DNA from 2 places in the Paenibacillus sp. FSL R7-0340 genome. Region 2 is predicted to be linked to the other one. Evidence: predicted binding sites of a transcription regulator. Region 2 holds the regulator's gene; the other holds the start of a gene.
The links. The regulator Rex, encoded in region 2, represses fermentation and respiration genes when NADH is low (regulators of the CRP and FNR family bind a similar motif). The targets are predictions, from matches to a motif close to TTGTGAAATATTTCACAA.
Positions count from the first base shown of each region.

Region 1: a site for Rex is predicted at 6,991-7,008, ahead of nirB (nitrite reductase large subunit NirB). Genes of this name have one in related genera too.

Region 1 covers NZ_JBBOBY010000002.1:290,184-305,881, reverse strand. The annotation lists gene MKX59_RS24250 (immunoglobulin-like domain-containing protein) at 1-2,513, shown strand, start outside; gene MKX59_RS24245 (exosporium glycoprotein BclB-related protein) at 2,749-4,014, shown strand; gene nirD (nitrite reductase small subunit NirD) at 4,086-4,415, opposite strand; gene nirB (nitrite reductase large subunit NirB) at 4,455-6,884, opposite strand; gene MKX59_RS24230 (DUF4867 family protein) at 7,144-7,815, opposite strand; gene MKX59_RS24225 (beta-glucoside-specific PTS transporter subunit IIABC) at 7,812-9,671, opposite strand; gene MKX59_RS24220 (DUF7916 family protein) at 9,812-10,771, opposite strand; gene rpiB (ribose 5-phosphate isomerase B) at 10,814-11,263, opposite strand; gene rpe (ribulose-phosphate 3-epimerase) at 11,283-11,939, opposite strand; gene MKX59_RS24205 (LacI family DNA-binding transcriptional regulator) at 12,364-13,374, opposite strand; gene MKX59_RS24200 (spore germination protein) at 13,607-15,286, shown strand; gene MKX59_RS24195 (GerAB/ArcD/ProY family transporter) at 15,311-15,698, shown strand, end outside.
Region 2 covers NZ_JBBOBY010000001.1:2,675,724-2,691,421, reverse strand. The annotation lists gene MKX59_RS11935 (AAA family ATPase) at 1-908, opposite strand, end outside; gene MKX59_RS11930 (hypothetical protein) at 901-1,434, opposite strand; gene MKX59_RS11925 (cell wall elongation regulator TseB-like domain-containing protein) at 1,881-2,405, opposite strand; gene MKX59_RS11920 (amidohydrolase) at 2,443-3,744, opposite strand; gene MKX59_RS11915 (redox-sensing transcriptional repressor Rex) at 3,731-4,384, opposite strand; gene dinG (ATP-dependent DNA helicase DinG) at 4,429-7,296, opposite strand; gene MKX59_RS11905 (tetratricopeptide repeat protein) at 7,454-8,086, opposite strand; gene panD (aspartate 1-decarboxylase) at 8,169-8,552, opposite strand; gene panC (pantoate--beta-alanine ligase) at 8,545-9,483, opposite strand; gene panB (3-methyl-2-oxobutanoate hydroxymethyltransferase) at 9,480-10,379, opposite strand; gene MKX59_RS11885 (biotin--[acetyl-CoA-carboxylase] ligase) at 10,725-11,699, opposite strand; gene MKX59_RS11880 (CCA tRNA nucleotidyltransferase) at 11,692-13,014, opposite strand; gene bshA (N-acetyl-alpha-D-glucosaminyl L-malate synthase BshA) at 13,070-14,233, opposite strand; gene bshB1 (bacillithiol biosynthesis deacetylase BshB1) at 14,440-15,132, opposite strand; gene mgsA (methylglyoxal synthase) at 15,129-15,566, opposite strand; gene dapB (4-hydroxy-tetrahydrodipicolinate reductase) at 15,623-15,698, opposite strand, start outside.

The DNA.
Region 1 (15,698 bases), on a different contig from region 2:
ACAGGGCGCTTGAGCTGCCAATGACTACAGTAACCGGAGACGTATATTTGCCAAAAGACGCTCTGCATGGTGTTCAGGTGTCATGGTCATCGACTCAGCCCCAGTTCTTGGATCATACTGGGCATGTAACATTCCCAAGCTATGTGCAGGGCGATCAGACCATCACGCTGGAAGCAGTTGTGTCACGAGGCGGGGTTGAGCTACGAAAAACATTCAGCCTGCTCGTGCCAGCATTGCCCGTAAGCGCTGATGAAGCCGTAAATTTGGCAGCTAATACACTGAATTTGGATTATCCGCAAGGGATTAAGGATTCCATCGCTCTGCCTCGTACAGGAGCATTTGACACCCAGATCGACTGGTCTTCGGATCAACCAGATATTCTCAGCAATAGCGGTCAGGTGAATCGGCCTAAATATACAGACGGTGATATGAATGTACAGTTAATTGCCATTATTTCTAAAGGTACCGCTTCTGTACAAAGAACATTCACAATCACAGTGCTGAAGGCATTACCGAATACACCTTACGTACGATTGAACGGCAGTAATCCAATTGTTCTGGAAGCCGGTGACAGCTTCACTGATCCGGGAGCCAGTGTACTGGACAGCGTATACGGCAATATCCTGATCCCTGAGCTTTCAGGTAACGGGAATGTCGATATAAATGTACCCGGTGTATATGTATTGAACTATGCTTATAGCGACAATGGAGGTTGGACAGCGGAGCCAGCAGAGCGCCATATAAACGTGCTGCCCCGTGCTGTTAGAGCCGCAGCAGGCAATGGGGATATAGCCTCTGTGGTCGTTACAGGTGCCTTACCAGGCGCACGGCTTGAACTGTACAATGCCCAGCAGGAGCTTATAGCGGAAGGAATCGGTTCGGGAGAGGGAAAATATACATTTACACCTGTGCCTGAAGGAGCCAGCTACTATGTGCTACAGAACGTAAATGGTATGAAGAGTGCCCCGTCAGGGCTAGTATATCCGCAAGGGTTAACCGCGCAGCGCGTTGCGGATTCCATCACAAGCATACCAGCTCCTACAACAAGTGACACACTGCTCAGGTTGCCTGTTGTACCTGATGGTTTCCGTGTGACCATCAGCAGCAGTAGCCAGCCAGACATCGTGCGTACAGACGGAACTATTGTTCAAGCAGATACTCCTTCCGTTGTAACTATCATGCTGGATGTTATGAGGGTAAGCGATGGTTCTCGTGCGTTGACGCAAGCCATAGAAGTCACCGTCCCTGCCAAGGTAATTGCAAACACAGGCAAATCTAACAAAGATAAGAATGAGGATCTATCTGCTTTCGTACCACAGATCGGAATTTCCGAACAAGGGAAAGAGTTCTCCCTCTTTGTTCCTTCGCCGGCATTCCTGGATGAGCAGATACAGCAAGCACTTCGCGAAGGCAAAGCATACGCAGACATTCGTTTGGAGCAGGAGAAGCAACTGAGTCGTGTTATCCTTTCTCATTCTTTACTGAATAAATGGGATAAGATTGGTGCATCGGTAATATCCCGATATGGTACACTGATGATATCCGGTGACACCTTAACCCGCATGGCCTCAGGCCAGCAAGACGTTACATTGTCATTCCAGCAGGTGGATGTACAACGTGCACAGCAGATCCGTGATTGGGCTGAGCAACAATCCAGCCTGACGCTGATGGGTCCGGTTACAGACATCAAAGCCAATGTGACAGGAACCTCGTCGATCATTCTACCGCTGGATAACGAATCCTTAGGTGAGTTACACAATGCAGAGCCCCAGTTCTCCATTCTTGTTATTCATGAGAATGGCGAGCGTGAGATTCTAAAAGGGACTGCTGTAATGGATTCAAAAGGGATTTTGTCGGGTGTGAGTGTCAATACGACCGGGTTAGGTACCTTTGTCGTCGCCACAGACGCAAAGTCTCAAACCAATAATGCCAGTGTGCAAAATGACCAAATCAATTCGTCAGATTCGCAAGAGCTAGCTCAGGTATGGCCGGATGTACAAGGCCATTGGGCAGCGAAGTCCCTGCAATCTCTTGCAGACAAAGGCTGGATACAAGGCTATAAAGACGGCAACATACGCCCTGAGCGCGCTGTAAGCCGTGCAGAATTTGTAGCCATACTGACCAGAGCATTGGGAACTGCTGGAGATGAGAGCCCTTCTACCTCATTTACAGATATGCAGGGACACTGGGCTGGATCAGCCGTGGATTCTGCTCATCGTCAGGGATGGATTCAAGGGCTAGCCGCTCAAACTTTCGGACCTGATGAGAGTCTTACCCGTGAGCAGGCGATGGTGATCCTGTCACACGCGATGCAGAATCAGATATCCATTTCCAGTACTACTGCACTGCAATCCTACAAGGATGAGCAGCAGATTTCAGCATGGGCCTCCGCAGCATTTCAAAATGCAGTATCCTCCGGTTGGATCAGCGGTTATCCAGATGGAACACTCAAGCCAAAAGCAGCCATCAGCAGAGGTGAGATGGCTGAACTGCTGGTACGTATTCTTAAATAAGACTTTTCAAGCTTCATACATCAGATGAGTATAAGCAAATACAACGCGGCCTCCAAGCTTTTCGGGGGCCGTATTTTTTTATGTATATTTTATGTACAAGCCTCCAACAATCATTTTTGCTTGTTTATTCACCCTTTTCGCTTCAGTAAATATATTATGAATATCTGCGAAGCGGGGCGATGAACCACCTATCACCTCTACAGTAGGAAGAATGATAAGGAGGAGATATTTGAGCATGAAACATAAAAAACCGTTCAGGTTCAGTGGTGCTTCAAAAAAAGACGAAGACTGTAAACCAACAAGAGTAAATAAAAGTATCGAAGCTCTTCTCAGACTGATTAATGAATTGACCGCGATCATCCCCGTCGTATTCGCAAACCCCTCTGCGGCTAATGTATCTTCCTTGCAACAGATTTTAAGACGTTTGTTGTCTCTGGCGAAAAGCTTAAGACTTAGAGGCGGGGTTAAGGCAGACTTGCTGGCAGCGCTGGAGCTTGCTATTGTTGCGTTAGAAGCTACACCTTTCTCTCCGATCGGCGTAGGTACTGCACTGCAACAATTGCTGGATGCCCTATTGTCCATCGTTTTACAAGAATCCCTTGATCCTGCTCTTAAAGACAGCTTAATCAGCGCGATCAGAATCGCTGGAACGACGGTTAGCAACGTATTAGGTGAAACATACTTGTCAGGGGAGTCCGGTGCACAAGGACCTCCTGGACCTGTGGGACCCGGCGGTGCGCCTGGACCCGCAGGTGGACCAGGGCCACAAGGGCCTCCCGGACCTATCGGCGCCGCTGGACCTATCGGAGCACCCGGACCTGTTGGCCCTGCCGGGCCCGTGGGGCCTGCGGGGCCCATTGGAGCGGCTGGACCTGTTGGCGCCGCCGGGCCTATCGGGGCCGCTGGACCGGAAGGCCCGGCCGGACCTGTCGGCGCCACGGGTGCTGCGGGCGTTACAGGGATTACCGGAGCCACCGGCTCGGGAGCCATCATCCCGTTTGCTTCAGGAGGACCTGCTATACTGACAACTGTTCTTGGCGGAGTGGTAGGAACCACAAGTTTGATCGGCTTTGGGAGCTCAGCAACAGGTATTAGCCTCGTAGGCGGGGTCATAGACCTGACAGGTACACTTGTAGGACCTCTGATTAACTTTGCTTTTTCCGTACCACGGGATGGCGTAATTACATCTATTACTGGTTACTTCAGTACAACAGCTGCATTAACTCTCGTGGGTTCAACTGCGACAATTACTGCCCAGCTGTTTAGTTCCCCAACACCTAATAACACTTTCACAGCAGTTCCGGGAGCTATCGTTACATTGGCCCCTCCACTGAATGGCATTGTTGCTTTGGGAACGACCTCTAGCGGCATTACTACTGGTTTGGCTATCCCCGTAACCGCACAGACTCGTCTGCTCCTTGTCTTCTCTGCCACAGCTACAGGTATTTCCCTCGTAAACACTATCGTAGGTTATGCAAGTGCAGGCGTCACCATTACCTGATCCAAAAAGAAAAAAGGGCCCAGCAGGATTGTTCCTGTCGAGCCCTTTTTATTTGTATTCCAACAGACGAACTAAACCGTTTCGAACGATATTTTTACTTCTTCTCCCTCTTCACAAACGGCGAACGTTTTAATTTGTCCGTGATCAGGCTCTTGAACGATGCCTGTCTGCAGATCAATTTTCCAGTCATATAAAGGATCATAGATATAATGACCAGATACTATAGCCTCTGTAAGAGGACCTCCTTTGGGATGAGGACTGCTATTTTCAACGGCATAAAGCTCATTCTCCGAAGTGCGGAAAACAGCAATTTCAGTACCTTTGATATGGATGGTACGCCCTATTCTGATCGGAAAATCCTTACTATGACCGACGACAAGCCATTCGGCATTTTTGATCATTTGTTTGATCGCTCCCTTCCTCAGGCATTTTAGATACAATTACACAATAGACGGGGTGACAACCTCGAATAAATTTTTGCGTGAATCCTCATCATTGATGATCTTTTTCCAAGGGTCTTCGACCTGTTGTAATGCAAATTCGATGCGTTCTACTAAAGCTTGTCGATGATCTGTATCATGAACGACAGCCTTCTGAATCTCCTCCAGACCGATCCGTTCCACCCACTCCGAAGTACGTTCCAGGTATTGTCCTGTTTCCCGGTAGAGTTGCATTACGCTTCCTACAATATCAATCAACTCGGCGTCGGTTTTTACTTTACAGAGTGAATCAGCCAACCGCGCTTTAATACCGCCATTACCACCGATAAAGATCTCCCAGCCCCCATCATTACCTACGATTCCGATATCTTTGGTACATGATTCCGCACAGTTGCGTGGACATCCATTAACCGCTAATTTGAATTTTGCCGGGAAATCCAGTCGTTCGAATTTCCGTTCCAACACTTCTCCCATTCCCATCGAGTCCTGTGTGCCAAACCGGCAAAATTGTGATCCAACACAGGTTTTAACTGTACGAAGTGACTTCGCGTAGGCATATCCCGACGGCATATCGAGTTCTTCCCATACTTTAGGCAGATCCTCTTTACGGACACCGATCAAATCAAGCCGCTGTCCTCCTGTTACTTTAACGACCTTAACGTTGTATTTAAGAGAAACATCTGCTATCTTCTTCAAATCTTCTGGGGTCGTTACACCACCGTACATTCTAGGAACAACTGTAAACGTTCCATCCTTTTGAATGTTCGCGTGCAATCGCTCATTTACAAAACGGGAATCTCCCTCATTTTCATAGGTATCCGGGTTAATCATTCCCAGATAGTAATTCAGCGCTGGCCGACATTTGGAGCATCCTTCATCATTATGCCAACCCAGTACATTCATAACTTCACGCGTTGTTGTCAGCCCTTTGGTTTTGATCGCTTCCACAATCTCGTCCCGACTCAAAGTTGTGCAGCCACATATTCCTTGCTTGGCTGACGTCTTGAAGCTGTCTCCAAGAACGTACTGCAGAATTTGCTCTACAACCGGCTTACACCCTCCACAGGAACGCGTTGCTCCGGTACATGCCTTAATTTCATCGACTGTGGTCAGTCCATTATCATTAATCGCATCCACAATCGTCTTTTTGGTTACACCGTTACAGCCACAGACAATTTCATCATCAGCCATCGTTTCAGCGGATAATGATTTCGCCCCGTCCTTGCTGCATCCAGTACCCATGATCTGTCCATATATCTCATCAGTCATCAACGTTTGCTGACGCACATATTTTTGAAGGCTAGCAGATTCGCTCACATCGCCAAACAGTACAGTTCCTACAATCTTATTTTCACGAAGCAGCACTTTTTTGTATGTGCGCTTCCACTCATCCTTTGCAACAATCACCGTATGTTCAGGCTGGGTTATGAATTCGCCAGCTGAGAAAACATCCACCCCTGAAATTTTGAGCTTGGTGGAAACCACCGATCCCATATAACCTTCAGTATCCGCACCTGCCAAATGTTTGGAAATTACACTCCCCTGTTCAAACAGCGGAGCTACCAAGCCGTAACAGGTTCCGCGGTGTTCAACACATTCCCCTACAGCATATACATCCGGCACGGAGGTTCTCATCAAATCATCGACTACAATACCACGGTTCGTTTCCATGCCACTTTGCACAGCCACCTGAATATTAGGTTTGATCCCGACGGCCATAACGACCAAATCCGCTTCCAGCTCGCTTCCGTCTGAAAACCGCAGTCCTTGTACCCGATCTTGACCGTACACCTCCGCAGTTTGCATTTGCATAGCAAACTTGATTCCCTGGCGTTCTAGTTCTGCTTTCAGCATCGCAGAGGCTTCCCGGTCCAGCTGGCGTTCCATCAAATCCTCCATTAAATGAACGACCGTAACATCCATACCCAGGTTGACCAAGCCTTTAGCTGCTTCCAGCCCCAATAGGCCTCCACCAATGACAGCTGCCTTTTTAAAGGTCTTTGCTGCCTCAAGCATTGCCGAGCAATCGGCGATATCTCGGAAACCGATGACACCCGGTAATTCTTTACCCGGAATAGGCAGAATAAATGATTGTGAACCAGTAGCTACCAAAGCTACATCGTAATCAATTTCCAGTCCGTCTTCGGTGCGAATCTTCTTGTTCTCACCGTCAATGCTTTTCACCATTTTTCCTGTATATAAAGTAATCCCTTGATCCGCGTACCATTGCAAATCGTTCAGTATGATATCATCAATCGTTTTACTACCTTCCAACACATAAGAGAGCATGATCCTGTTATAGTTCGGATGCGGCTCATTTCCCAGGACCGTAATTTCATACTTATCCGTTAATTTCAAAATTTGTTCGACCGTATTGATACCAGCCATCCCGTTCCCTATAACCACAAGTTTTTGTTTACTGTTTATCATATACCGGTTCCTCCATTCATTCGACGATGCTTCCTATCCGACGACATCTCCTACGTTCCTATGAATATTGCTTATGCTTCTATTTTAATGCAGCAGATAGAGCTATATGTGATTAGAATCACAATGTAGTTCAAATTAAAAATATTTAGGGATTTCCCTATTCTGCTTCAAGGGATAAAGGTAAGCAGCTGAAATTGAGTTAAAAAAAAGGACCAGCTAGCTGGTCCCTTAATTTAATTTATGAATGATGGACTTTGACTCAAATGGGTGAAATATTCAGCAACTTCCCGTGCAGCCCGGGATGGACGCCAGCCGCGATTTTTTCCATCTGTGTACTATGAACCATAAGAAATTTATTTTTCTTAGTCAGCAGTAGGTTCCCCCGGCTACCTTCTCCCGCTTCAAGTGGCATATTCGTTCCTGCCGGAAGGATCACAATCGTCAAATATCCTTCACTGTCAACTTTACAGGGAGCATAATGAAGTGTCGTTGAATATATCTCGACAACCGTGTTTTTAGGCTGAAAAAACACCTGAACATTTGCACTGTCATAGGAATTGTCCTCAATGTCCTGTACTCTGCCGACAAGATGAATACAGTCTGTAGCGGCAATCACCACCTCGCTGCCCTGATGATATTCCAGCCCGGTCAGACCCGTATTCTGACCTGCGCAAAAACCAGCCTGAATTGGAAGTTGGCCGTACACCTCATCTTGAATCCGGTGAATTACACCGAAGTCTTCGAGTTCTGCGACCGAAGGTACATAATGGTTTCCCTGATCGGGTACGCTGGTCGTTTCTTTTGCATACTTGATAAGCTCTGTGGTATTAAAATGAGGCAGCAGCCTTCCATACGGGCGGAATGCTTCGCTCATTACCTCATAAATAACCAAAGGTGCATTGATTTGATTTAGTCTTTCCGTAGTCTTCATAGCTTGACCTCCAGCAATGAATCTCCTGTGTACACTCGGTTATTTCCCAGCACCTTAACGTCAGAGTATTCGGCTGTATTCGTCACAATAATCGGTGTAGTCATGTCATAGCCCAGAGCTTTAATTGCTCCAATATCAAACTCGACCAGCAGTTGACCTTTGGTAACCCGATCCCCTTCTGAGATATGCGTTTTAAAATGCTGTCCTTTCAACTTGACGGTGTCCATACCGATGTGAACCAAGATCTCCGTTCCTCCATCCGATACAATACCAATCGCATGGCCTGTACGGAAGGCATTAGCTATAGTTCCGTTGAATGGAGAGAGCAGTTTGCCATCCTCAGGCACAATAGCAACGCCTTTACCCATGGCTCCAGTAGAGAACACTTCATCAGATATCTCGGATAACGGTTTGACAGTACCCGTCAGCGGGCTGGAAATATTCTCGTTCGTTAGCGCAGGAGCTGGGGTTGCAGCTTCTTTCTTCTCTTCATGGACTGCAATCATTTCTGTTTCCATGGAATCATTAAATCCAAAGAAATACGTGGTAATGGCTGTGAATATATAAGCTACGATAATGGCAATTACGAATCCGGCAAATCCTGTGCCGAAGAATATCGGCAGGGATGCCAAGCCCGGTATACCTGGAGCAATTGCCACGGAACCCGCCGCACCTGTGATTGCCCCGGCGATAGCGCCCCCGATAATAGCCCATACGAACGGTTTTTTGTAGCGGATACTAATCCCGTAGATGATCGGTTCCGTGATGCCAAACAAACCTGTTATCGCTGCAGGCCCGGCAATCGCTCTCACTTTTGGATTTCTGGTTTTAAGGAATACACCCAGTGCCGCACCTGCTTGTGCAAAGTTAGAAGGCGCAAATAATGGTTTCAAAGTATCATGACCGTATACCGCAATGTTATTGTACATGATAGGAATAAACGCCCAGTGGAGCCCCATAACAACTAACATCTGCCACCCGGCACCTACAATGACTCCCGCTACAATCGGACTCAAATTGTATAAGAAAGTGTAACCCTTAGCCAGCCCCAAGCTCGCATATATTCCAATTGGTCCAACCGCAATCAGAGTCAAGGGAACAATGACCATCAGACAGATAAGTGGCGTTATAAAATTTTTCACGCTATCATGAATTACTCTATTCAGGAATTTCTCCAGAATGGATAGCAACCAAATTGCGATAATCACTGGAATAACCGAAGAAGTATAACTCATAAGAACAACAGGAATATTGAAGAACGAAATATCCGTTTTATCGTTATACAAAGTAATAATATTCGGATACACCAGAGCCCCTGCTACCGCAAGCGCAACAAAGGTATTGGCTCCAAATTTCTTCGAAGAGGTCACAGCAATCGCGATCGGCAGGAAATAAAAGATACTGTCTGCGGCAGCGAACCAGATCGAATAGACACCACCTGTTTTGGTGAGCCATCCTAACGAGACGAGCATTAATAAAAGCCCTTTCAAAATCCCCGAAGCTGCCAGTGCCCCCAAAAATGGTGTAAAAATACCGGAAATAATGTCCACCGTTTTGTTGAACCAGTTGCCTTCAGGAGCAGCGGATGCATTCGATTTGTCGTCATCTCCAAGGCTACTGATCTTTAAAATGTCTTTATATACGTCCCCTACCGTATTTCCAATGACCACTTGATATTGTCCACCGTTTTCAACAACTGTAATAACCCCGGGAATATTTTGTGTTTGGTTCTTGTCGGCCTGATCCCTGCTATTTAATTTAAATCTTAACCGAGTGGCACAATGCACCAAGCTAGAGACATTTCCTTCTCCGCCAACGGACGCTAAAATGTCTTTTGCCAGTTTTTCATCGGACATACTGCTCGCTCCTTTATCCTCATTTGGCATTTTTCTATAAAAGTAAACGTTTACATGGATGGTGGTAATTCAAAGACTCTACGCGCACTCCAAGGAGTACGAAAAGAATATAGAGTCTCTGAATTACACGGGGTCAATCGTTACCGGCTTCTTCCTACCATTCTCTTGATTGTATGTCTGCGTCCTTTAATGGACAGCGCAAGCTGGTATACGTTCTCAGGAAGAGGTGTTCCTGCATAACCACCATCTCCAATGGCATGAATATCCGCGCCCGTCTGTTTCATCATGAGTGCGATCCAGGCAATCGTTTGAACATCTGCCCCTTCAACTGAGCTGTTCAGGAAAGAAAGAGCAAGCGTTCCGGGTTTATATGAATGGACAAATTCTACACATTGTCTGACGTGCTCCACTGTAATACCATGTCTGGAGCCAGGTGCAGGCAACGTAATAACGTCAGCACCAGAATCGATCAAGTCTTTAATAATTTCATTGGAAGGTCTCTCGCTCAGTGGATCACCCAATACTTTCTCAATGGTTCCGTCTTCCCATTTTCCGGCGCAGATCAGGATTTTGTCTCCCAGTGTTTCTTTTGCCAGCTTGGTAGCCTCAATGATCCGTTCAAAGGTTGTACCTGCGGAAGGATTTCCTCCCAATACGATAAAGTCAGCTCCAATCTCTAAGGCACGCAGGAAGTTCTCTCTGGAAGCGATTCTTCCTTCTTTGGCCTCCACATATTGTTCTCCCGCAACCTGAGCATCCGGGCTTGGACACTCAAAATAAATACCGAGCGGAACACCGGCCCATTCCTTGATTTGCTTCAGGCTATACGGCTTATCAGCCAGCTTGCCATGCTTCATTTCACGCAATCCGATATTGGATTCTTCCTTGATCATATCAAAGCCATTCAGCATAACCATATCTGCGCCGTAAGCTGCTTGGATCTCCGCATTGGTAACGCCATCGACCAGGCCGGAATTCAGCATCACATGATGCTGTCCCATAATGACACGCCCTTCAGAAGCCAGAATGGATTCTTTTAGGTCTGCTGCGCTAAATTTCAAAATATCCGTTTTCGTGCTCGCGATTAACCTTTTTGCCAATGTAATCTCCTCCAAGTCATTTATGTTTTAAGTGGTCGTTTGTCAGCACAAATACTGTTCCTCGATGTCGGATATCATCTTGATGCGGTCACCATGGCGTCCTCCTTCAAACTCAGCCTCCAGCCATGATTTCACTATCATTTTCGCCAATTCGCTTCCAACGACACGTGCACCGAATGCAAGAACATTTGTATTGTTGTGCTGCTTGGACAGCTGTGCAGAGTAAGGCTCGCTGCATACCACAGCCCGAATTCCCTTGACTTTGTTGGCCGAGATGGATATTCCCACGCCTGTGCCACAAATCAGAATACCTGCGTCAGCCTGCTTTCCGACCACAGCCTCTGCAACGAGCTTTCCATACTTCGGATAGTCAGTTCTTTCTGAAGTTTGTGGTCCATAGTCCATGACCTCATGACCCAGTTCATTAAGATAGGCTGAAATCATCGTCTTAAGCTCTACAGCCACATGGTCGCTACCGATGGCAATTTTCATGGCTTTATTCCTCCCCGAATTAGATATTTTTTAATCTGTTAATGATGGTTTTGTAAGATTCTTCTTTACCAAACAAAGTGGATGTCCCCAGAACGAATCCCTCAACCCCGTAGTGTGTCAATTCGTTGATCTTCTCTTCGGAGATAGCCCCATCAACCACGATTGTATAATTCAATCCCTTTTCGTGTTTAAAAGCTTGCAGTGCTTTAATCTTGTCGTTCACGAAGGGTAAATATTTTTGCCCTGCAAAACCCGGATTTACGGTCATGACCAGCACATAGTCAACCATGCCAAGTAAAGGTTCCACCGCAGCAATGGCTGTTCCCGGATTAAGAGCGATTCCCGCTTTTACCCCGCTTCCAACAATTCGATCAATGGTACGCGTCGGATGCATGTCGGCCTCCGGGTGAAAATAAATGATGTCTGCACCCTTATCAGCAAATAAATCAATGTAGGCGGAAGGGTTGTCTATCATCAGATGTACATCCATTGTTTTTTGAGTTTGTTTACGGATAAACTCCAGATCCTGAAGCCCCATTCCGAAATTAGGGACAAATCTACCATCCATAATATCAATATGATAAATATCCACATTGGCTTCTTCCAGCGCGTTTACTTCATGTTCCAAGGAGCTGAAATTAGCGCACATCATGGAAGGACATAATAGCATACTCATTCATAATCACCCTTCTTCTAAAATAGAGTAAACGATTACTCAAACGACATAATCTGTTTTCCATTTTCCAAAAAGCAGCAGTTGATCTTTATGCCCTTTGGTATTGAATAAATCAGTAGAGAAAACGTTTACCCATTGAAAAAATAACAACAGTTCATGGCTCGAACTCCATCACTTGTTGGTTTCTCACACATCATATGGATTCTGAACTCTCTTGGGTAAACGATTGGGTAAACGATTACATTTAACATAATTAAAGTTATCATTTTCTGATATTGTTGTCAAACCATTTTTTTGTTGGATATTAAACGGGAAAGTTTACAGCATAATAGAGCACAGCTCGACCATCTTACTCTGGAGAGGTAAAACAGTACCTATGCTCACCTCTCCCTTGGCTAATGCAAGATGATATCTGACCACGAAACTAGGTGGTACTGCGTTGTATCAATCGTACTGGGATGGAATAATGCTGCTCTTGTTCCATCTTGTCTCCACTCAGCATACGAAGCAGCATACTGGAAGCTTTATCTGCAAGTGTTTCTTTATCCTGTTCAATTGTGGTCAATGGTGGATTACAATATTGGGAAATTGTGTCATTATCAAAACCCACTATCTTGACTTCACCGGGGACCTGTACTCCGAATTTCTGTAACGCCAGTAATCCGCCCAAAGCCAACCAGTCATTAGTTGCAAAAATACCGTCAAACCGCAGTCCTTTTTCCAAGACATGTTTAATAGCAGCCTGTGCGGTCTCCAGAGTAGGCCCATCATTGCGAACTGCAACCAAGCGGTCCTCGGATGGATGCAGTCCATGCTTTTGCAGAGCATCTTTATACCCGTACAGACGCTCATTAACAGAGGATAGATTGTTTTGCTTGGTCAACAGCAAAATTTCCTTGCAGCCTTTGTTAATCAGCTCCTCTGTCGCCAAAAATCCACCCTCATAATGATTGGACTCAATAAAAGCTACGTTCGTATTAATCTTTGGTCGTCGGTCAATACATACAATCGGAATGGGACGTTTAAGCAATTCCGCAGAAAGCTCCTCCTGACCCGAAATGCAGATCAGACCATCTACCATTTTTCCATCCAAAGTTTTCAAATATTCTCGTTCCTTCTCCGCATCTTTAGCAGTATTACATATAATGGTAGAATATCCTTGTTTAAAAAAGAAGCTTTCCACTTTTTGTACAATGACTGAAAAAAATTCATTATTAATATCCGGCACCAAAACGCCAATCGTCTGTGATTTACTCATCCGCAGGCTTTTGGCGATGCTGTTAGTCTCATATTGGTACTTTTGGATTACTTCAACAACCTTCTGCCGTGTTTCCTCAGAGAAGCGACCATTCTCGTTAATCACACGGGAAACCGTAGCTACAGAAACTCCACTTAACCTGGCAATATCCTTTATGGACACTTGATTTTTTTTCATATTATTTCCCTCAAATAATTATATTGAGTAAACGTTTTCCTGATTGGAGATTAACATAATCCTAATATGGGTGTCAACTGACACACTAGCATAGAAAGAGTTTTCCGCCAAAATACGAAGAGACCACAAGTCAACATACCATTTAATGAGTAAATACAACCTTTATAAGGAATACTTTAGGAACAACTTGTATCTTAAGGAAAAATGAATTAATCGTATGGAGGTGATCATCATGTGGTCTAAAATAATTTCTTATATTCCAAGCTGGAGTACACTCTTTCAAGCAGGCCTCGCATTGATTATTCCTTTAGGGATTTATTATATAAACACCTCGATTTATTCGTTTGTTGGCAGTAAGGGAGCGAAATCCAAGCATTCTTCTGGTCGTTCTCTTTCCGACGAACATAACGAAGGCCACGCTGATCAGCAGCATGAACCAAGCTCCAAAATTACAGGGAATTATGATTCCGACTTAAAGTCGATCCAAGAAGCTATAGGCGAAAATAGTGATGTGCATTTTCGTGAGTTTGTAGTAAAGAAATATCATGCACGGTCCGTTTTAGTCTTCATAGATGGTATGCAGGATGAAAAGCTAATGAGCAAGCAGGTATTGGAGGTCTTGATGTTTGACGGCCAGCAGGCCCCACAGGAACAGCAGGAAAGTATAAATAGCTCTTTTATAAAAGAAAGCTTGATGCCGCTTACGCAAATTAGTGAAGTTGCTGATATGGAGGACCTGCAGGAGTCTATACTTTTAGGGCATACTGCCTTATTAATTGAAGGAATGAAGGGAGCACTGCTGGTAGGCTCGCCTAATGGCGCCATTCGCTCCGTCAATGAACCAACCTCTGAAGCATTACTTCGGGGTCCCAGGATCGGTTTTACGGAGGTATTAAGTGAAAATACTTCGATGCTTCGACGCCAAGGCATAAACAAAAGTCTGGAAATGAAGAAATTCCAAGTGGGAAGCCGAATCAAAAAAGATCTGGTTGTCGCGTACATCAAGGATATTGTGAATCCGGATCTCCTCGAAGAAGTAAACAGCAGAATTTCAAAAATAGACATGGACTTTTTAGCTGAATCCGGTTATGTGGAGCAACTTATTGAAGACAATTATTTAAGTCCGTTCCAGCAGGCTCACAACACTGAGCGCCCCGACCGTGTCATGAGTGCCTTGTTGGAAGGAAGAGTAGCGATTCTGCTGGATGGTACTCCCTTTGCACTTATTGTTCCGGTGACCTTCAGTATGCTACTCCAATCTCCCGAGGACTATTATGAGCGCTGGATTCCAGGGACACTTTTACGCGTGTTACGATTTTGCGGAGCTTTTATAGCGCTTATGGGTCCTGCTTTATATATCTCTTTCATATCGTTTCATCCCGGTTTGATTCCAACCAAGCTGATTATTAGCATCATCGAGACCCGTCAAGGCGTTCCTTTTCCATCTGTCATAGAAGTTATGATTCTGGAAATCTCTATCGAAATCCTGCGGGAAGCCGGCATACGATTGCCCAAACCTATCGGTCCTGCCATGGGCATTGTGGGAGGCTTAGTCATCGGCGATGCTGCTGTCAATGCGGGCATTGTTAGCCCGTTCCTGGTGATTGTGGTTTCGGTTACTGCCATCTCTTCGTTTTCGATACCGACATATAGTGCGGGCATTACCTTGCGTCTTTTGCGTTTCGTCGGCATGCTATTTGCAGCAATCCTGGGCATGTTTGGAACCGTATTGTTCTTTCTGTTAATTTGTATCCATCTGACGAAATTAAAAAGCTTTGGCGTACCGTATGTGACTCCCTTCTCCCCTATGCGTCCAAGCGACTGGAAGGATGTGTACATTCGAGCCCCTATATCTCTGATGAAACGAAGACCCGTTATGATGAAAACTCAGCAAAGCAAGCGCAAATCATAGCACCCGGAGAAAGGAGGAAGGATTGTGTTTAGACGTTCTGATGATAAGATTACATCCAAACAGGCGGCAGTATTCCTGACCAATACGGTATTAGGCGCAGGGATTTTGACACTGCCGAGAGGTGTAACTGAAACGGTAAAGACTCCGGATGCATGGCTCTCTGTCCTGCTTGGCGGATGTATTGTCATATTAGTGGTGTTGCTCATGGTAAAATTAAGCCAACAATTTCCCGGAAACACTGTGTATCAATACTCCAGGAGAATCGTCGGTATCATTCCAGGAGGATTTTTAAGTCTATTATTAATCATATACTTTATCATCATCGCTGGCTTTGAGATTCGTGTTTTAGCTGAAGTGACGATTTATTTTTTGCTTGAAGGGACACCCATATGGGCGATTGTGATTCCATTCA
Region 2 (15,698 bases):
ATTTTCTGATCCTGTCTCATCGCATAGATTGCCGCTTCATTCATCACGCTCTCCAGCTGTGCGCCGGAAAACCCGTAAGATTCCTCAGCAATTTTGTCCAGATTTGCATCTTCCTGAATCGGTTTGTTTTTGGCATGAATTTTTAGAATATGAAGACGGCCCTTCTTGTCAGGCAGATCCACTTGAATATGACGATCAAAACGCCCTGGACGCGTTAAGGCGCTGTCCAGCATTTCTTTACGGTTTGTTGCCGCAATGATCAAAATCCGCGGTGTATCTGCGGAATAAATACCATCCATTTCTGTCAGCAACTGATTCAAAGTCTGATCATATTCTCGTTGCTGTCCACCCTCACGTTTACCACCAATTACATCGATTTCGTCAATAAAAATAATTGCATTTTCCTTCTTTTCCTTGGCTGCACGAGTACGCGCCTCCCGAAACAACTCACGGACACGACCCGCTCCAACACCAACGTACATTTCAACAAATTCACTACCTGAGGCTGCAACAAATACAGAATTAGTGTAGTGTGCCGCTGCCTTCGCCATCAGCGTTTTTCCTGTTCCCGGAGGACCAGTGAGCAAAACGCCTTTTAATGGACGGATACCAAACTTGGAAATTTCATCATGTCGATTCAAAAAATCCAGGGCCTCGCGCAGTTCCTGCTTAGCGCTTTCTTGCCCACCGATTTCCTCAAAAGTCAGCTTGTCCGGACCATTTTTTTTACGTTTACGCTCTTGCCCAGCACCTACGGCCAAACCGCCACGCGCATGCATAAGCATTAACAAGCCGCTGAGCATCACGCCAGCAACCAGAAGAGGGATAATATTTACCCCAATAAAAACGAGAAATATAATGGTTACCGGCACAATGCCGATTAATATTTCCTTAATCCATCTAGGCATTAGGCCATACCCCCATTTGCTGAGATTGACGTGGCAAAACGATAAACTTGGTCGCTTTACCTTCGCTGAGTCGGATATAGACATTGTTCGAATCCATGTCGGTATCAGCTTTGATACCCGTCTTTTTCTTTTTCATCTGCTCAACTGTAGATGAAATTTGAGTATACTTTTTATTTTCCATCGCTTCGGCCACAGGAAACATAGCCTCAGACCACCATTGATTCAGTGCTGAATTGGAACGATCTGCGATATCCAGCTTAATGGTGCGGCTGCCAATGATGGATTGTCCTTTTTGCTTAACCACATCGACCAATCTGGCCACATCCGCCTGCGGTTTGAGATCTAGTTTCAATACAACCTGATCCTGTTTAATATCTATTTGAGCGCTTGTCACGCCTGGATATTGAGATACCAGTTTTTCCAGAGGACTTTGCATTGTAACCTGACGGTAAATGAACCATCCCCCAAATAGCAGCAAAGCTGCCAAAACTGCCGCCACAACGATAGGAACTGCACGCAATTTCAAACAACATCCTCCTCTCAAAATGTAAAACCCAGAAGAAACGGGACGAATGTCAACAAACAACCAAATTGCATGATCTTATAGTGATCAGCAATTCTTTTTTCTATCATTTTTGTCTATCACTTATAAAATATAGTATATCATAACGTATATCTAATATCGAAGGCAATGTGTGGAGGAGTTGTGATGAGGCAAAATCTTTGGTTATGGTGGAGGCGAGACGCTGCGTGTAGGATTTGATCTTACGATCGCTGTTGCCCGCCACAAAGATGAATTTGACCTAGGAGAGAAGATGGATAGGTAAAGATGCTTCACTGGCTTTCAGCCAGCTTTACGGCATAGCAAAACTAAAAGACGTAAATACGAATTTTGTCGTATTTACGTCTTTTTCTTGAGCTTTTAATCATTTACTAGTCATTCATTCCACATTTGCCAATCCTCACACCAGCTCAGTTATTGGGCAAAGTATATTTCACACCCGTCGCTACCCCATCTGAGAAACGATAAAAGGTGTAGTAATGATGACTTCCATCATCGTAAAACAACTGCCACACATATTCGCCATTGAACACACTCGGCTGAAGCCTTACAATTTTTGCACCTGGAAGCTGCTGCTGAATTATTGCCGTCATTTTTTGCTCATCGACTCCGTTCTTCAGCAACTCGGTGTGAACACCGCTATTATCTGCGGCAGGTATGTTAGGTTTTCCTTCCACTTTTTGAAAAGGAACCCACACCATTATATTTTCATTCTGTGCATTTTTCCCTTGAACCACCCAATATACCTGATCCCACACAGACTTCCATGTTTGAGTCGTGCTAACCAGACCACCTGATTGCTTGGCCTTAATGATAGCGGCATTTTCCTCAGCCACCTGGTCTTGAGTAACATAGGAATAATACCAGAAAATGCTGATCAGGATCAGTATCACGGCCAAAATGGCGACCGCTATCCACTTTTTCTTATTTTTCAAACCCGTGCTTCCTCTCTAAGGGGATGTGACACCTAAATTAGCGCGACAGCAGCCCTTCAAAGGCGGCTTGTGCCTCATGTTTGATACGTTCCTCGTCCATAGTCAGGCATTCGCCGTTTTTCACAACCTGGCGACCGTCTACCCACACATGAGCCACGTCCTTGGCGCTTGCAGAGTATACCGCATGGGAAATAAGATCTGTACGCGGCAAGAAATGTGCCTGATTCAGATCCAACGCGATAAAGTCAGCCTTGTTGCCTGCTGCCAACGCTCCTACTTCTTTTAAACCAATCGACTTTGCACCGTATTCTGTTGCCAGACGCAGCGCTTCACTTGCAGGAACTGCCGTAGGGTCACCGGATACACCCTTGTGAATAAGTGCCGCCAGACGCATTTCCTCGAACATATCCAGGTTATTATTGCTGGCAGGACCATCCGTTCCGAGAGAAACAGTAACCCCTGCACGCAGCAATTCAGGCACTCTTGCCACACCACTTGCCAGCTTCAAGTTGCTACCCGGATTGTGCGAAACCGCTACACCACGTTCAGCCAGTAAAGCTATTTCTTCGTCGTTCAAATGAACGCCATGGGCAACAAGCGAAGGACGGGAGAAAAAGCCAAGCTTATCCAAATGTGCAACTGGACGCAAACCGTAGTCGCGTACGTTTTGCTCCACTTCGGCGATCGTCTCAGACATGTGCGTATGCAGTGGCAAGTCCAGATCATGCGCTGCTTGTACGAATTTTTCAATAAACGCAGGTGGACATGTGTATGGCGCGTGCGGAGACATCATCGTTGTAATACGCCCGTCTGCTTTACCATGCCAGTTACGTGCAAAAGTCACGGCCTCAGCCAGCTTGATTCGCTGTTCTTCTTCCGAGCATAGTCCAATTGCTCCACGCATCAGACTTGCACGAATACCTGACTCTTCAGCTACACGAGCCACCTCATCCATATGATCGTACATGTCCAGGAAGGTCGTTGTTCCACCTTTCAGCATTTCCAGCACAGACAAGGACGTACCCCAGTACACGTCGGTAGATGTAAACTTGGCTTCCATAGGCCACATTTTTTCCTGAAGCCATACTTGAAGTGCCAAGTCATCTCCATGCCCACGCAGCAGAGACATCGCCGCATGACCATGAGTATTAATCAGACCAGGTAAAAACAATAACCCTTTACCATCAATCGCTTCCGTCTCTTCCTCACCCGCAGGCAAAGTCTCGCCAATGTAAGTAATGCGGCTATCCTCCACAATCATAAAACCATGGACTACCCCAGCTTCTGATCCATTTACGGCAAAAGAGCCGTTTTTAATCATCCATTTATTCACTGTCATATTGTGTTTCTTCCTTTCCGTCCTCCAAATAATAAGCGAGGCTAAGCAAATCAGTTGTAAAGTCTGTGGCATGAATCCGAATGTTGGCCGGTGCCTTGAGAGTAGTCGGTGCAAAGTTCAGGATCGCTCCAATTCCGCTCTCAATAAGCCTGTCAGCCACGTGCTGTGCTTCAAAATCAGGTACGGTAATAATCCCGATTCGAATGTTTTTTTCTCTCACAGTGGCTTCCAGTTCATCCATCGGTTGAACGACCAATGTATTGATCTTGGTCCCTACCTTATCTGGAAACGCATCAAATACTGCTACAATCTTCATATTGTCTTTTAAATAAGCGTTATAATTCGAAAGGGCTTGCCCCAGATTACCCGCACCGACCAATACGACATTAATTTGCTGGTCGATTTTCAGGATATGGCGTATTTTCTCAATTAGATAAGAAACATCATAACCGATACCCTTCCGACCAAAATCTCCAAAATAGGCGAGATCTTTACGGATTTGGGCCGGGTTCAAATCTAGCCTCTGTCCCAACTCTTGAGAAGAGACCGTAGCCACCTCCCGTTTGTGAAGTGCATTCAGATAACGTAAATATACGGGTAACCTCCGTACGACAGCCTCTGAAATTTTATCTGATTTCATACTTGCTCCCCCTAATTGTAACGAACATACTTAGTGTCCGTCCGTTATGCCTCTGTCTCCGGGGCGGATTGGAGCCATTCGGCGATGCGGGGCACCATTTGCTCCGATGGCATATGCTCCATTTTTGGTCCCGGTAACGAGTACAAAAAGTGCTTTCCGTAATAGGATTCGATCACACGCGTATCGTAAACGATAACGACCCCGTGGTCGCTCGCTGTACGTACTAACCGACCAAATCCCTGTTTGAAGCGAATGACCGCTTGTGGTACAGACAGCTTCATAAATGGATTCTTCTTCTGCTGCTGAAGCAGCTCGCTTTTTGCCTCCAGCAACGGGTGATTCGGCGGTTGAAACGGCAAGCGAACAATGGCCAGACAAGTCAGAGCCTTTCCTGGAATATCGACGCCTTCCCAGAAGCTGCTGGTTCCCAGCAATACAGAAGCTTTGGCTTCCTGAAAACGGCGGGTTAGCTTGCTGCGACTCCCACTGTCCACACCTTGTCCCAGCACAGTAATTTCGCTGGATGCTAAGGCCTCTTTGAGCGGCTCATACACTTGCCGGAGCATCCGATAGGAAGTAAACAGAACGAGCATTCTCCCCCGCGTCGCCTGAGCAGTCGCTCCTAGAGAGCTAACGAGCATATCTACAAAGTGTGCATCTCCTACACTGCCCTTCACGCTTGGGAAATCCCGTGGAATGACCAGCAACACCTGATCCCTGTAATTAAAGGGTGACGGGAGCTGCGAAGTCATCAGCCGCTCTTGATCTGCGGCCTCCTGCAAGCCGAGCTGATCGATCATGTACTGAAACGACTTATCTACCGATAAGGTAGCAGACGTCAGAATAATGCTTCTTTTTTTGTCAAAAAACATTTCTTTCAACTGGCGGCTCACATCGACGGGCACCGCATAAAATTGCAATGATTTACTACGGAATTGCCCACTCGCTTCGAGCCAGTATACGGTTGTTTCATCATCGAGTCGGATAAAAAAGCGCAAATTTTCTCGGATTCCCGCCAAATCCTTGAGCAGACCCGTGATATCTGTAATAAGGCTATCTGCCGCATAATCGTCATGTTCTTCCTTGACGTCCAGCATCAGCTTGTCGCCCTTGCGCAAAATTTCGCTCATCGTTACATATAGCTGATTTTCCAAAGCACCCGCCTGATCCCACTTTGCAGGCTTGGCCGAAGGTTTGAGACGGGAAGAAAACTGTCCTGTTTCACCCGGTGTCGCATCGCTTCGCTCTGGCAACATGCCAAACAGCTTGTCGCTTAGCAGGTCCCAAGTTTCCTTAACCTCTAACACGAGCGGATACATCTGGTCGATGGTTGAAGCCCAATCCGCCGACTTCTCGTGCCCCGATTTTGCCAACTGTTGACGAAGTGAAGGCAGTTGTCCATTCTTGCTGTCTTTGAACAGTCGCGTCAGTGTATGCACGAGTGTGAAATATTTCATATGCATACCTAGGTGCTTACCAGCTACTTCCTCCAGGTGATGGGCTTCATCAATCACCAGATGTTCATAGCTCGGCAACAACTGGTGACTGGCTTTGACGTCTGTGAACAACTTAGAGTGATTCGTAATAACGACATCCGCTATTCCTGCTTCATGGCGTGCACGATGATAATAACATTTGCGGAACCATGGACAAGAACGACCAAGACAGGACTCTGAATCACTCGCCACCGTTTCCCAGAAATCCCCTCCACGGTTGCTCAGATTCAGTTCTTCATCATCACCGGTTTCTGTTAGCGTCAACCAGACGATCATCTGAGCCGCTGTAATTAAGTCTTCCTTCGGTGTCGCGAAGTCTCTTCTGTTTATTTTATGTTCAAACTTACGCAGACACAAATAATGTCCCCGACCCTTGAAAATAGCAGCCCGGAACGGAAACGGAATCACCTTGGTCAGCATAGGAATGTCGCGCTCGCGTAATTGCTCCTGCAGGTTGATCGTATGTGTACTTACCATAACGCGCTGTCCTTTTTTTACACTGTGATACAGCGATGGGAGCAAATAACCGAGAGACTTTCCTGTTCCTGTACCTGCTTCGATCAGCAGATGCTTGTCTTCACTCAGTGCCTGATTTACACCCTCAATCATCTGTATCTGCGCCTCGCGCTCCTCATATTGGCTCAAGGATGAACGCAAATTGTCCCGCACATCATCCATGTACTCCTCAAAGGAAACACCTGAAAGTGGATTCGGGTCATCTTCTCTACGCGGTGCAGCTAGCTCCGTCCAATCTTCCACTTTTAGCGCAAGCTGACGAAAAAACTGATGTCCCTCCAAATCCTGAATAGGATCAAGCTCTTTCTCTTCACGCACCCCATCAAGAAACCATCCAAGGTCACTGTCTTCCTCTGCAAACAAATCACTAAGCCGCTGTATCGTTATCAGAGGTAATGCTTGAAGCTCACCCAGACACTTTAAAAACACCTCAGCCGTAGCCAACGCGTCGCTGTCTGCTTGGTGAGGGCGATCATGCGCCAGCCCGAACTCAGAAGACACAAAACCTAACTGATACGAAGATAGCGATGGAAACATAATTTTCAGAAAATCCATTGTATCCAAGATTCTTCCGCTAAACGGCAAATATCCGCACCGATCCAGAGCGTTTTGCAAAAAATTAAAATCAAACGCCACATTATGACCGACCAGCACAACATCGTCCAGCATAGGCACGAGCTCCATCATCATTTCTTCAAGTGCAGGAGCATCCTTGACGTCATCGTCTGTAATTCCGGTCAATCCAGTGATAAAAGGTGGAATAGATCTGCCAGGGTTCACATAAGAGCCGTAAACACGGGAAATGCTGTTATCATGATCTATAATTGCAAGTCCGACTTGAATGATGTCATCCGCGGACTGGGTGCCTGTCGTTTCAAAATCCAATACCGCAAATTTCATTCGGGCTTAATCCTTTCTTATGACACTTACAAAAATAATAACTCTATATATTAGCATAGCAGAAGATCGCCTGTTTGGAAATTAAGACAGCCAAAAAAGACGATGCACACGCCGCCTGAGGAGGTGGGCATGCATCGTCTTACTCGGTGTCTGACAACTACATCCAGGTCATCATGGAGCTGTCGTATCGAAGCATTTCGGTACCGGACAAACAGGCTTCCATATTGTGCAGCGGCTCGGGTAACGCAGGATCGAACTGATGTGCGAGAGCAAAACATTTTTGCGCCTCCTCTACGTCAGCCTGCTTTGCCAACAGACAGCCTAGCGCATTATAGATGACCGCCTTTAGTCCTGCCTGCTCAGTCAGGTCCAGCACCTTCTGAAAATGGCATACAGCCTCTGCTGGATCATCCAGTTGAAAATAGGCCATTCCCATATACATGCGACTCTGCCAGCTGTTCGGAAAATGCTGTAGTACCTGCTCAAATTGTTGGATCGCCTCAGGGTACATAAGTAATCGATAATACCCTTGCCCCCGATTAAAAGCTGGCAGCTCTTTTTCTGGCAGCTCAGTGTCAGACATATCGGTCTCTGCGGAAAATCCGGCCGCACGCAAGCAAACCATTTTTTCCTCAAAGGCCAGCCACTCATCCATAATTCCGTCACTCATTCTCCGCAGCAGACTCCAGTGCTGTAGCAGCTCCTGCCTGCGGGAGCCCTGGGCTGATGGGTAATGCTTCACGATATCATCTAACATGCTGTTCATTTCTGCGAATACATGCTGGAACATGTGCATCCCGCCCTTATGAAAGATGGATTAATACACTCACATTTTTCGCTTAAAAGACGGGTTTCATCCGCACTCCCATTCATTACATGATCGTCGCGTGTACTTCTTTGTTCATCGTTTGGGCTGGTTTATTATGTTCATCAACAAATACCACTGTTGGTTTGTATGTTTTGGCCTCTTCATTCGACATGGAAGCATAGGAAATAATAATGACTGTATCACCAGGCTGCACCAAACGGGCTGCCGCACCGTTGAGACAGATCACTCCGCTCCCACGCGGTCCGGGGATAACATAGGTTTCCAGTCGAGCTCCATTGTTATTGTTTACAATTTGAACCTTTTCATTCTCCAACAGATCCGATGTCTCCATGAGATCTTCATCTATAGTGATACTCCCCACATAGTTCAGGTTAGCTTCCGTAACGGTAGCGCGGTGAATTTTGGATTTCATCATGGTTCTAAACATGGGAAAGCACCTCCGCCTTCTGTATTCTTATATTGTCAATCAGTCGGGTATTGCCAAATTTCACAGCCAGCGCTACGATGACGTCTTCCTGAACATCACATAGCCGTTGCTCGGGAAGAAGGGGCTCCAGACCGGGAAAAGTTAATATTTCAATGTAATCAATGTCTGCTAAAGGAGAGGAAGTAATGGTGGACTCCACCATTTGATGTAGCTGACGAATCGTAATTGTGTTTGTTACAATATCTTCGCTCACTTCTTGCACCTTACGCAATGACTGGGACAGCACCAACGCCTGCTCGCGCTGTTCTGCACTTAAATACACATTACGGGAGCTGAGGGCCAAACCATCCGCCTCTCTAACGATGGGACAAGGTACGATAGTCACGTTCATATTGAGATCAGTCACCATCTGCTGGAGCACAGCAACCTGCTGCGCGTCCTTCATTCCAAAAAAGGCCAAATCAGGACCTATCATGTTAAAAAGCTTGGCTACCACCGTAGTCACACCATCAAAATGGCCGGGACGGGAGGCACCGCACAAGCGATCTGTCAAAGCGGATACACGAATTTTGGTTTGGGTTGGTTGTGGATACATTTCTGCTACAGTTGGCAAAAATACAATATCCACGCCCTCGCGCCGTGCTACCTCCAAATCACGAGCTTCATCGCGGGGGTAGCTTTCCAGATCTTCATTCGGTCCAAATTGAATCGGATTTACGAAAATGCTAAGCACCACCGTATCTGCCATTTCACGCGCCTTGTGCATCAAGCTCGCATGTCCTTCATGCAGGTATCCCATTGTTGGTACAAAGCCGACTTTATGTTGCTGTAAAGAAGCAGAATCGTTTATTGTTTTTGCTCCGTTTGTCCCAAGCTGCCGACGTTCAGCAATAATCTTGCGCAGCTGAGCCACTTCTCTTACGATGATCATGACCGAGATTCCACCTTTTCCTTAGCTTGTTCCTGTGTCTGTCCTTTTGCCTTACCGTATAGGGATTCCACAACGCGGTCATCCGCGCTGAACACATGCTCTGCGGCCGGAAATGCCCGCCCTTTCACATCACTCACATACTGCTCAATGCTGCTGCGGATCAAGCCGCCTACATCGGCATAGGTTTTAACAAAGCGTTTGCTGAAATAAGGCGATGCGTACTGAATCAGATCGTGATAAACAAGTACCTGACCGTCACATCCACGTCCAGCACCAATTCCAATGGTTGGAATGGAAAGCTCTTTAGAAATCGCTGTTGCCACTTCCTCAGTTACCAATTCCAGTACAACGCCAAAAGCACCCGCCTGCTCCAGCGCCTTGGCGTCCGCCATCAACCGGCGTGCGTCCGCTTCGTCCTTGCCTTGAATGCGATAGCCGCCAATTTGATTAACCGATTGCGGAGTAAGCCCGATATGTCCCAATACAGGCACACCTGCCTGAACAGTTGCTTTTACGACATCGGCAATTTCAGCTCCGCCCTCCAATTTAACAGCATGCACATGTCCTTCCTGCATCAGACGGCGGATGCCCTGAAGACTTTCTGATACGCTGCTGTGATATGTCATAAAAGGCATGTCCGCTACGATAAATGTATGTTCCGCGCCTCTTGCGACTGCCCGGGAATGGTACACGATATCATCCAAGGTTACAGGGATGGTTGAATCGTAACCAAGAACTACGTTACCCAGCGAGTCACCTACGAGAATCATGTCAATTCCCGCCTCCTCGGCTATTTTAGCCGATGGATAATCATAGGCGGTCAGCATACTGAGCGGAATGCCCTCTTGCTTCATTTTTTTCATTTTCACAATATTCAGTGCTTGTTTTCCTGCCATTGCGAATGGCTCCCTTCCATCTTTTTTTGGCACAAAAAATAACCTTTTATGAACGCCTGTACATCTGCGTCATCAAAAGGTCCGAACAGCCAAAAAAGACACTCATTTTGAGATCGTCCCTTCTGTCTCGGTCCTGTTCGGCTCAGAGCAGAATCCAACGTAACCTTCAAATGAAGTTATGATGGTCTTACAAACTTGCTAAAGTAGAGCATGTGCCCCTGGAGTGCAGCTCGGACCGTCCGATGCCGCCTCCTGCACAGTATAACAAAAAACATCAGCTTTTTCACGTGAAGTTTTGCACAGGGAATAGAACGATTTCGGTCGTTTTCATAGCTAAGGTCGCTTCTATAATTGTATATCCCCTGAAATGACCTGAATTCGCTCTCCCTGATCCGTTTCTATCACGAGTGCCCCGGAAGGGTCCAAGCCAACAGCTGTACCTTCTACAGTTATCCCTTGTCCGGTATGTGCCCGTACACTACGGTTCATAGTCACGGACAAAGCCTCCCACAGCATGGCTATAGGCTGGAACCCCTGCTCGGCATACAACTTACTTAGCTGTTCCATCTCTTCCAGCACTGAGGCAATCAGCACAGTACGGTCAATTTCACGCCCTGCTTCTATTTTCAATGACGTTCCCACCTGCGATAACTCTTCCGGGTAATCTTCTTTATTCAAATTTACGTCAATGCCGATCCCTGCAATACAATAGCGAACCCGTTGATCCTCTGTTGCAGATTCCAACAGAATACCGGATACTTTGCGACCATGAATCAGCAGATCGTTTGGCCATTTGATACCAGCCTCCACACCCGTCAGCCGACGAATGGCTCTACACACTGCTACACCTGTAAGTAGCGTTAGCTGGGGGGTAAAAGCCAAAGGCTGGGTAGGGCGCAACACAATGCTCAACCAGACTCCTTTGCCACGAGGTGAATACCACTTCCGCCCCAGACGTCCCCGACCTGCCGTTTGTTCCTCTGCAAGCACTACTGTCCCCTCTGGCGCGCCCTCTTCTGCCAAACGCATGGCATCCTGCTGAGTGGATACCGTCGAATCCAGTACAACGATACGCTGGCCAAACGATTGGGTATTTAATATATCGGCCAATTTGGAGACTTCTAGCCGATCCGGTCGGGATATCAACCGATAGCCCCGACGCGAGGAGGCATCAATATTGTAGCCCAACTCACGCAGTTTGTTGATCTGCTTCCATACTGCTGTTCGGCTAACCGAGAGCCGTCGGCTGATTTCCTCCCCTGATACGTAATCGGATGTACCTTCCTCCAGTATGCCTAACAATCTTTCATGATTATTCACTACTCATCACCCGTTTCGCTTCCTGAAGCAATGTTTCTGTTTCATTCGGAATATCTCCACAGGCAACAGCTTGTAAAAGCTGTTCCATCATCTGACCCAGCCAAGGTCCGCCTGGTCGATTCATCTCCTGAACCAGTTCATTTCCTGTAATATTTAAATCTTTGATACGAACGACTACAGCCTGCTTTGTCCACAAGCTTGCCAGTTCGGCTGTTTTCGCCACATGCTTTTCTACCCATGGCGGTAATCCGCGGAATGTAGCAGGCAGTGTATTGTAAAGATCAAGCCAGTCTGAAGCTGTATCCTTTCCCAGTCTAATTAGCAGTCGAATCCAGCTACGACGCAGTGCCTCATCGTTGATAATGTCAGACTCCTCCGTAACGGAGTCGCCAGCTATGACACTAGTACTGTAGATTAATTCGGTCTCCCATTCCAGCAAATGAACCAGCCGAAGTCGTACCGCGTTGGAGAAGGTCCAAGCTCTTAGTAGCTCGTCAGCTACCTCTGAGGTAAGTCTACAAGACATTAAGAGCAGGCCCCACCGCAGTTCTTCTTGCAGTTGAACGATCCCCTTGAGCGCTTGTGCTTCACATTGCTCCCAGGGAACCGGAACCTTCGTACAGCCGAGCAATCCGCTACGCCCCAGCATCTCCAACCCACGTAAAGGGTCAGGGCCCGCCAGCATCTTTTCCAGCTCGACCCGCACACGTTCCATGGCTATGTAACGAAGTCCCTCTCTGCGCCGAATCATACCTTTCCAGGTGTTGAATGCAACGCGGAACCGAAATACAGAGGCAAAACGGATGCAACGCAGCATCCGCAACCCGTCCTCCTCAAAGCGTTCCTCGGCTCGGCCTACACAACGAACGAGAGCAGCTCGTAAATCGGCTTCTCCCCCAAACGGGTCCACCCGCTCTCCGTGTTCTGCCATCGCAATCGCATTCATAGTAAAATCCCGTCGCATCAGATCCTCACGGATATCCTTCACGAAGGCAACTTCCGTTGGGCGGCGGTGATCGGCATAACCGCTTTCCGTACGAAAAGTGGTCACCTCGAACGCATGACCACCCTGCATGACCGTAACCGTCCCATGCTGAATCCCTGTCGGAATGACGTGAGGGAATAGCGCTATGACCTGTTCAGGCTCAGCCGAAGTGGTCAAATCCATATCATGAATAGCTCGTCCTAATAGCTCATCCCGCACACAACCACCGACCCAGTAAGCTTCGTGTCCTGCTGCTGTTAGTGTATGTATGACCTCTCTACCATGAAGAGCCATCTCTTGGTCAGCATATTGCCAAGTATTTGTATTCACAGGGTTTCCCCCTTTGCAAGTATTCAATATAAAAAACGGACGCGAGTCCGCCCCCTTAAACGCTGATCGGTTTAAGATCCGGCACCTCGCGTCCCAACACACGGTAATATATTTCTTCATATTGACGGGTAATCAGCTTATCACAGAAAACGGTACGGGCGCGTGTCAGACACGCTTCACGGAAACGTTCCGCCATCGCTTCATCGGACAACAGCTCTACTGCATAATCAGCCATTGCCTCCGTATTACCGATTTCAGCAAGATACCCTGTAGTTCCATGCACAACGAGTTCAGGTACTCCCCCTGCCTGAGAACCGATTGTCGGCACTCCACAGGCCATTGCTTCCAGCGCAACCAGACCAAAACTTTCTTTTTCCGAGGGAAGCAGCAGTACATCCGCCATAGAAATCACTTCTGCGATCTGATCCTGCTTACCTAAAAAGAAGACCTTATCTTGCAGACCTAAAGTCTCGATTTTGCAACGGATTTTTGGAAGATCCGGTCCTTCCCCCACCAACAGAAGCTTCGCAGGTACTTTACGTTGCACTCTTTCAAATATATCCAACACATCTCCCACCCTTTTGACAGGACGGAAATTGGAAATATGCATCATTATTTTTTCATGCGGTTGGGCAAAATCACTTCTAAGCGCAGCGGCATCTCGTGGATAATATACCCGTTTATCTACAAAATTGTAGGTTAAATCAATAGGCCGTGTAATTTCCAACGCATCTATCGTCTCCCGAATCAAATCCTTGGAAACCGCTGTCACAGCGTCACTTTTGTTAATAGCCAGCCGAATCAGGTCCTTCAACGACTCATCCTGTGCCAACACGGTAATGTCCGTACCATGCAAGGTGGTTACCACCTTCAGATGATCACCCACCATTTCCTTCGCCAAGTAAGCGCATACTGCATGTGGTACCGCATAATGAACATGGAGTACGTCCAAATTCTTCATTTGTGCGACTTGGGCCATTTTGGTCGCCAGTGACAAATCATATGGCGGATATCTAAACACGTAATAATCGTTAACTTCAACCTCATGATAAAAAATATTTTTCTGAAACGCCCCGCCTAATCTGAACGGAATGCTATTGGCAATAAAATGAACCTCGTGCCCTTTTTCTGCCAGCAACTTGCCCAGCTCAGTAGCCACTACGCCGGAGCCACCCAGCGACGGATAACAGGTAATTCCAATTTTCAGTTTGTCATTCAAGCTAAGCTGCCTCCTTCCGCCCATCAGTGATAACTTTTCTGCCGATTTATTTTAACATTCTGCAAAATGCTCAAGTATAGAATTCTTATGTCAGGATTTTGCTAAATTCGATTCCAATCGCTCCGAAGTACAAGATATAGACAAACTAAACCATTTCGATCTATATCTTATCATTGGAAGTCGCCTATTGGATTTTTGCAAAATCCTTATGTGAATAGCTTAACCAGGTATGGCGTTTTGGACGCAAAGCCTTCTGCATACGAAATCAGTTTGCGCTGACCCAACAACGAGTCGCGAGCTTTTACGCGTTCTACATATCCCTGATTTAATGGTGTGGATACTGTATCCTTTCCAGGCGTTGCCTGAAATTGCGAAGCATAACTCAACAACGACTGTTCCTTAGCTTCATAATGCTCGGTAATATCCACAATCAAATCCGTTCTGCCAATATCATTAATAAAATAAAAATATAATTGCTCTACCTGTACCGCAGGATTTTCTGGCATAAAGCGTCGCAACTTGGCGTTAAATACCGCTTCCTCCACCAACTTGCTGCACATGACATGGTCTGGATGCCGATCCTCCCAATAAGGAGCGAATACAACTTTCGGTGCATGGCGTCGAATTTCTGCTGTAACTGCAGCTACATGTTCAGGAGTCACATTTAATCCACGATCAGGCAGACCCAAATTCGTACGCACAGCAAGCCCGAGCACTTTCGAAGCATGTTCAGCTTCTGACATACGAGTATCCACATCACCATTGGATGACATTTCAGCCCGCGTCAAATCGCACACGCCCACCTTTAAACCAGCGGCTGTATGCTTGGCAATCGTGCCACCCATTCCTATTTCTGCATCGTCGGCATGGGCTCCGAAAATCAGGATGTCCAACGTCATTTTACATCACCCTGCTGGTCGATGCCCGGTTTATATTTATGTACCAGCTCACGCCAAGCAAAATCGCCACGGTCTAGTGCTTTGACCAGTATTTCAGCAGTTGCAACGTTAGTTGCCAAAGGGATCCCCTGCACGTCACACAAACGTAACAAGGCGCTAATGTCCGGCTCATGCGGTTGTGCCATGAGCGGATCACGCAAGAATATAATCAAGTCCATGTCATTTTGCGCAACCATAGCCCCGATTTGCTGATCTCCTCCAAGCGGCCCGGACATGAAACGGTGAATTTGAAGCTTGGTTTGCTCCATAATGCGCAGACCTGTTGTACCTGTTGAAAATAATTGGTGATCTGTAAAAACATGCTCATAGGCCGTTATGAAATTCACCATTTCATCCTTTTTTCGGTCATGCGCTATAAATGCAATCTTTAACATTCAAAGTTCCTCCTGCCTCATTCTATAATTTCATTCGTCAAATCATTCGCGTATTCTTAATCGATGTAATGCTCAAATCCATATACAAGCCCTGGCTGCTCCATGACCTTCTGAATTCCGATTTTAACACCA